DNA from 2 places in the Enterobacter cloacae complex sp. 394F7 genome. Region 1 is predicted to be linked to the other one. Evidence: predicted binding sites of a transcription regulator. Region 1 holds the regulator's gene; the other holds the start of a gene.
The links. The regulator sigma-54, encoded in region 1, starts transcription at its own class of promoters, with help from an activator protein. The targets are predictions, from matches to a motif close to GTTGGCACANNTTTCGCTNT.

Region 1 (3,297 bases):
GGGTGCAAACGACGGGTATCGCTGTAGCGACGGATCAGCGTGTTGCGGTCCGCATCAAGGAACAACAGCTGAGGTGAAAAGGTGTCCGGCAGGTTGCTCATCGCCTGTTCAAAGATTTCTGGCGATTCAGGCATGTTACGGACGTCGATGCTGACGGCGGCAGAGATTTGTCTGTCTGCAAGGGTGCGCGCCAGCTCGGGCAGCAGTACCACCGGCAGGTTATCTACGCAGTAAAAACCCATGTCTTCCAGCGCGCGCAGGGCGACGGATTTCCCCGACCCTGAACGGCCACTGACAATCATCAGCACCATGTTCCGTTTCTCCTCAGGACAACAGATGTGAAGGCCATCTCCTGGTTATGCCTCATCCTGACTGCCTTCTGCTTCAGTGATAATTTCATAAAGCTCTTCATCACTTTGCGCTGAGCGCAGTCGACGGCAGATGGTTTTATCGGCCAGGCGTTTAGCGACCAGTGAAAGCGTATGCAGATGGGTTTTCGTCTGATCGGCAGGAACCAGCAGCGCGAAGAGGAGATCAACGGGCTGGTTATCGATGGCATCAAAGGCAATAGGCGTTTCCAGTTGCACAAACACACCGACGGCACGCAGGGTGTCCTCTTCCAGTTTGCCATGCGGGATCGCAATGCCGTTGCCGATACCGGTACTGCCCATTTTTTCACGGGTCAGGATGGCTTCGAATACGACCTGCGGTGGCAGGCCCAGCTGTTTTGCGGCCAGTTCACTGATAATCTCCAGCGCACGTTTTTTGCTCTGGCAGTGAACGCCACTGCGGGTACATTCCTGGTTAAGGACATTGCTCAATTGAAGAGCGGAATCGTTGTTCATCATAATTTCACCTAAGCGCTAACTGTACAAATGGCCTGTTGTGCTCCACAACAGGCCTTCCTGCACCCGTTAACTGCCCGGACAATTAGTGTTGTTTCAGTTTATCTTTATGTTTATTGAGCTGTCTTGCAAGCTTATCAATCAAGCCATCGATAGCAGCGTACATGTCTTGCCCTTCCGCACTGGCGTGGAGTTCGCCCCCATTGACATGCAGGGTTGCATCCGAGATATGAGTCACTTTCTCCACTTTCAACACAATATAGACCTGATTGATCCTTTCGAAATACTGCTCGAGTTTTGCGAATTTCGTGTTCACAAAGTCGCGTAAAGCTTCAGTAATTTCGACGTTTTGTCCAGTGATGTTGAGCTGCATAGTGTCTTCCTTATCGGTTGTGTCAGACCAGCTGTTTACGCTGGTTAGACGGCGGAATGGATAAAGACTCTCGATACTTCGCAACAGTACGACGTGCCACCATAATACCCTGGTCGGACAGCATGGTGGTTAACTTACTGTCGCTCAGTGGCTTCGCGGGGTTCTCCGCGGCGATCAACTTCTTCACCAGTGCACGAATCGCCGTTGACGAGGCTTCGCCACCGCCTTCGGTATTCACATGGCTGGAGAAGAAATACTTAAGCTCAAATATACCGCGAGGACTGTGCAGATACTTCTGCGTGGTCACGCGGGAAATCGTTGATTCATGCATCTCGACGGCCTGGGCGATATCCGCCAGCACCATCGGTTTCATATACTCTTCGCCCTGCTCAAAGAAAGCCTGCTGTTGTTCGACGATACAGCGGCTCACACGCAACAGCGTATCATTGCGGCTCTCCAGGCTTTTGATTAACCAACGCGCTTCCTGCAGATTGCTACGAATATACTGGTTGTCGGCGTCGTTACGCGCGCTGGTGCACATGGAGGCATATTGCTGATTGATTTGCAGGCGAGGAATGCTGTCTGAATTGAGTTCAACGACCCAGCGGCCGTTGTGTTTTCTGACCAGCACGTCAGGTATGACGTATTCAGGCTCACTGGTCTGGATCGACTGGCCGGGGCGAGGATCGAGCGACTGGATCAGGTTAACCGCCTCTTTCAGCACCTCTTCTTTCAGACGCGTAACGCGCATCAGGGTACGGAAATCATGGTTAGCCAGCAGATCCAGATGATCGCTGATGATTAAGCGGGCTTCATCGATCCAGGGCGTCTCTTTGCTGAACTGCGAAAGCTGGATCAGCAGACAGTCGCGCAGGTCTTTCGCTGCTACGCCCACCGGGTCGAAACGCTGAATGCGCTTCAGAACGGCTTCTATCTCTTCAAGTTCAATCTCGTCATCGCCCATGCTTTCCAGAATATCGTCCAGCGTGACGGTCAGATAGCCGGTATCGTCAACGGCATCGACGATGGAGGTGGCAATCGCGCGATCGGTATCGGAGAAAGGGGTCAGCTCCACCTGCCACATCAGGTAATCCTGTAGTGACTGGGTGGTTTCACCCTGATAGACCGGTAGCTCATCGTCCTGGTAGTCTGCACGCGTGCCGGAAGGGGTTCCGGCGGTGTAGATTTCATCCCAGCTGGCATCCAGCGGAAGCTCGTCCGGCATCTCTTTTTGTTCGAGTGCATCGGCGGTATCGAGGGCTTCCGTGTCCTGTGATTGCTGAGTGTCTACCTCGTCATGAAGATCGGCTTGCTCCAGCAGCGGATTGCTGTCCAGCGCTTGCTGGAGCTCCTGCTGGAGTTCTAATGTGGACAGTTGCAACAGGCGAATCGCCTGCTGTAACTGCGGCGTCATCGCCAGTTGTTGGCTGAGCCTTAATTGCAAACCTTGCTTCATGTTCAGAGCATTTTTCTCCGGTTCGGCGTTACGTTACCTCTACCCTATCAGAGTCTGAAGTCTTCCCCAAGATAGACGCGCTTAACATGATCATCTTCGAGGATCTGCTGTGGCGTGCCGTGGGCGATCAGGTTGCCCTGGCTCACGATATACGCACGTTCACATACGGCCAGTGTTTCACGGACGTTGTGGTCAGTAATCAACACGCCAAGACCGCTGTCGCGCAGATGCTCAATAATACGTTTAATGTCGATAACGGAGATGGGGTCAACGCCTGCAAATGGTTCATCCAGCAGGATGAACTTCGGGTTTGCTGCCAACGCGCGTGCAATTTCAACACGGCGGCGTTCCCCCCCGGACAGCGCCTGACCAAGGCTATCGCGCAGGTGCTCAATGTGAAACTCTTCCATCAGCTCGTTGGCGCGATCCTGACGCTGTTCGCTGGTCAGGTCGTCACGAATTTGCAGAACGGCCATCAGGTTATCGAAGACGCTCAGGCGACGGAAAATGGAGGCTTCCTGCGGCAGGTAGCCAATACCCCGGCGCGCGCGCGCGTGCAGTGGCAGAAGGCTGATGTCTTCATCATCAATGATGATGTTACCGGCATCGCGTGGGACAATACC
Region 2 (3,297 bases), on a different contig from region 1:
CAATCGCGCAGAGATAGGCAGAGATCATATACACTTCGCCGTGGGCGAAGTTAATCATCCCGATGATGCCGTACACCATCGTATAACCGATGGCGATGAGTCCGTAGACGGAGCCCAGCGTTAAGCCATTAATTAACTGTTGCAGGAAGAATGTACTCATCTTAGCGCGCTCTTTATAACGGCTGCATAAACCGCGCAGCCTGATGTGTTGTTTGCGTCGGCAGGCGGCCCTGCCGACGTTGAGCGTGACTCCGTCCCGTTACGGCACTTCCTTATACTTTCCTTTGTCGTCCCATTGATACACCACGTAGTCAGAGACTTTCAGATCGCCTTTGCTGTCCCAGGCTTTTTTGCCCATCACCGTATCGACGGAATTAGCCTTCAGCCATTCGCTGGCTTTGGCTGAGTCCTTGCCGCCCGTCGCCTTGAATGCCGCAGCGATAGCCTGCACGGAGGCATAGGAGTAGAGGGTGTATCCTTCCGGTTCGAATTTACCGGCGCGGAATTTCTCAATTACCGCTTTACCGTCCGGGATCAGGCGCGGATCTTTACCGAAGGTCATATAGATGCCATTGGTATATTGGGGGCCTCCCGCCGCGGTCACCATCTCTTCGTTGACAATACAGTCGCCGGAGAAGAATTTTGCCTGCACGCCCTGTTCACGCATCTGGCGAACCAGCGGGCCGGCTTCAGGGTGACAGCCCCCGAAGAAGACGACGTCCGGTTGTTGCGCCCCAATTTTGGTGACCAGGGCGTTAAAGTCTTTTTCACCGCGGGATAACCCTTCGTACATTACGTCCTGCACGCCGCGTTTTGCCAGTGCGGCTTTGGTGGCGTCCGCCAGCCCCTGACCGTAGGTGTCTTTGTCGTGAATGATCACCACCCGTTTGGCTTTCAGCTTGTCGATAATGAAATCGCTGGCGACCTGACCCTGCTGGTCATCGCGGCCGCACATGCGGAACATATCGCTCATGCCGCGCTCGGTAATCTGCGGGTTGGTGGAGCCAGGCGTGATGGTGATGATCCCCGCGTCGCTGTACACCTCAGAGGCGGGCATGGTGGACGAGGAGCAGAAATGACCGACCACCGCGTTGACCTTATCCTGGTCGACTAAACGGTTGGCGACGGCAACGGCCTGCTTGGGCTCGCAGGCATCATCTCCCTGAACCAGCTTAATTTTTTCACCGTTGATCCCGCCTGCGGCGTTAATGTCCTCTGCTGCCTGTGTTGCGCCATGCCAGTACTGATCGCCGTAGGTGGCATTGGGGCCTGTAAATGGCCCGGCCACGCCAATGACAATATCTGCCCGGGCGGAAAATGCCGTCACCAGACAACCGGCCAACACAAGAGAAAGAGGAGTTCTGATTAATTTCAGCGACATTATTGTGTTCCTTAGCAATGAGGTTTTTGCACCACGGTGTAAACCCGAACGCCCGACGGCGCAGCCAATCAAAAACACGAGCGAGAAAAATGATGTTACGAACAAGATACGGTCAGCATCCTGCTTAATACGGCGAGGTTTCCATGCGCAGTGTCGCGTGCTGAAGATTAAGCAAAATCGTTGCCAGAATGGTTAACCTGTTGACGGCGTTGCGACATGTTGAGTATAGAGCGCCGTTGTACGCAGCCTTGCGGGACGCACTGAAATTACAGCGGAGATCACATCTCGTTAACAATAAAGCCCATAAGTTGTGCAAGGGTCACGATTTGCACGTTTTTGCAGCAATAATTCCCGTCACTTCCGCCGGGAAAGGCGTACGATATGTGCTAGGATCCTTTCCTTTTTGATCAGGAGTGTCAGCAATGACTGAAGGCCCATTAAATGAAAGCGAAATGGCGTGGCTGGAAGAGACGTTAATGTCTTACGGTCATGACGATGCGTCCGTGATTGACGTGTCCGAACTGGACGGCATGCTTACGGCAGTGCTTTCCGGCCCCGTGGTTGTCGAGCCAGACACCTGGCTGGTGGCGGTATGGGGCGGCGAGAAATATATCCCGCGCTGGAAAAACGATCGAGAAATGAACCGTTTTATCGATCTCTGCTTTAAGCATATGAACGACATTGCTGAGCGCCTGAGCGAATACCCGGATCAGTTTGAGCCGATGTTTGGTTATAACGACGTGGACGGCCAGAGCTACACCGTGGTGGAAGAGTGGTGTTATGGCTATATGCGCGGCGTGTCGTTGACCGACTGGTCTGCACTGCCAGAAGAGCTGAAAGCGGATCTGGATGTCATCGCGCTTCACGGCTCAGAAGAGAACAGCGAGAAGCTGGACGCGCTGAGCGAAGAGGAGTACATCGCCAGCATTGAGCGTATCCAGCCAGCGGCGCTGCGTTTGTACGACTACTGGTCGGCTAACCCACAGCAGCCGGAAGCGAAGAAACCGATTGTTAACGGCACAAAGGTCGGGCGTAACGATCCGTGTCCGTGCGGCAGCGGGAAGAAGTTTAAGAGCTGTTGCTTACACTGATAAAAAAGGGGCTGTTGATAGCCCCTTTTTTTTACCCCACTTCCGGCAGCATTCCCGCCGCAATCAAAAATTGCACCAGAATAATGACGACCCCGCAGGCAAACACAATGCACAGCAGCGGCTTTCCACCTGCCACCCGGTACCCTTGCCGGGCATGCTGTTGGCGGCTCTTCCACGCCAGCAGAGAAGGGAGCAGCAGGGCAAGAATGGATAGAGCCACCCCCGCATACCCCAGCGCCATGACAAACCCGCGCGGGTAGAAGAGGGCAAAGGCCAGCGGAGGCAGGAAGGTGATCGCCCCTGTCTGTAAGCGGCCGGTGACGGAATTGCGACGCTGGAACAGATCTGCCAGATAATCAAACAGACCGAGCGCCACGCCCAGGAAGGAGGTGGCCAGCGCCAGATCGGCAAACAGATGCACCGCCAGCTCAACGTGTGGAGAAGTTACCACTTCACGCAGCGCCAGCAAGAAACCATTCAGACCGGCGTGTTCCGCCATCAAGCCAATAAAGGTGGAAGAGTCGATACTGCCCAGCGTCACCAGCTGCCAGAAAATGTAGGCAATCAGTGGGATGGCGCTACCGATAACAAACACGCGGCGAAGCTTGCGAATATCACCGTTCATGTAGCTGACAATGCTTGGCACACTGCCGTGGAAGCCAAATGAGGTAAAAATGACCGGGATCGCGGAAAGCGCCAGGCCTTTTTCCAGCGGCAGCGTCAGCAGGTTAACCTTATGAACATGCGGTGCCAGCAGAACCAGCATCACAATCAGAAAAAGAATTTTGGCGCTGAATAAAAAACGGTTAAACAGATCGACCAGCG

Region 2: a site for sigma-54 is predicted at 1,550-1,569, ahead of AC2FAK_RS04265 (branched-chain amino acid ABC transporter substrate-binding protein). Genes of this name have one in related genera too.

What each region holds. Positions count from the first base shown of each region.
Region 1 is NZ_JBXWCS010000011.1:76,629-79,925, reverse strand. It holds gene rapZ (RNase adapter RapZ) at 1-311, opposite strand, end outside; gene ptsN (PTS IIA-like nitrogen regulatory protein PtsN) at 357-848, opposite strand; gene hpf (ribosome hibernation promoting factor) at 931-1,218, opposite strand; gene rpoN (RNA polymerase factor sigma-54) at 1,241-2,674, opposite strand; gene lptB (LPS export ABC transporter ATP-binding protein) at 2,722-3,297, opposite strand, start outside.
Region 2 is NZ_JBXWCS010000002.1:376,413-379,709, reverse strand. It holds gene AC2FAK_RS04270 (ABC transporter permease subunit) at 1-160, opposite strand, end outside; gene AC2FAK_RS04265 (branched-chain amino acid ABC transporter substrate-binding protein) at 260-1,381, opposite strand; gene AC2FAK_RS04260 (YecA/YgfB family protein) at 1,804-2,472, shown strand; gene tyrP (tyrosine transporter TyrP) at 2,504-3,297, opposite strand, start outside.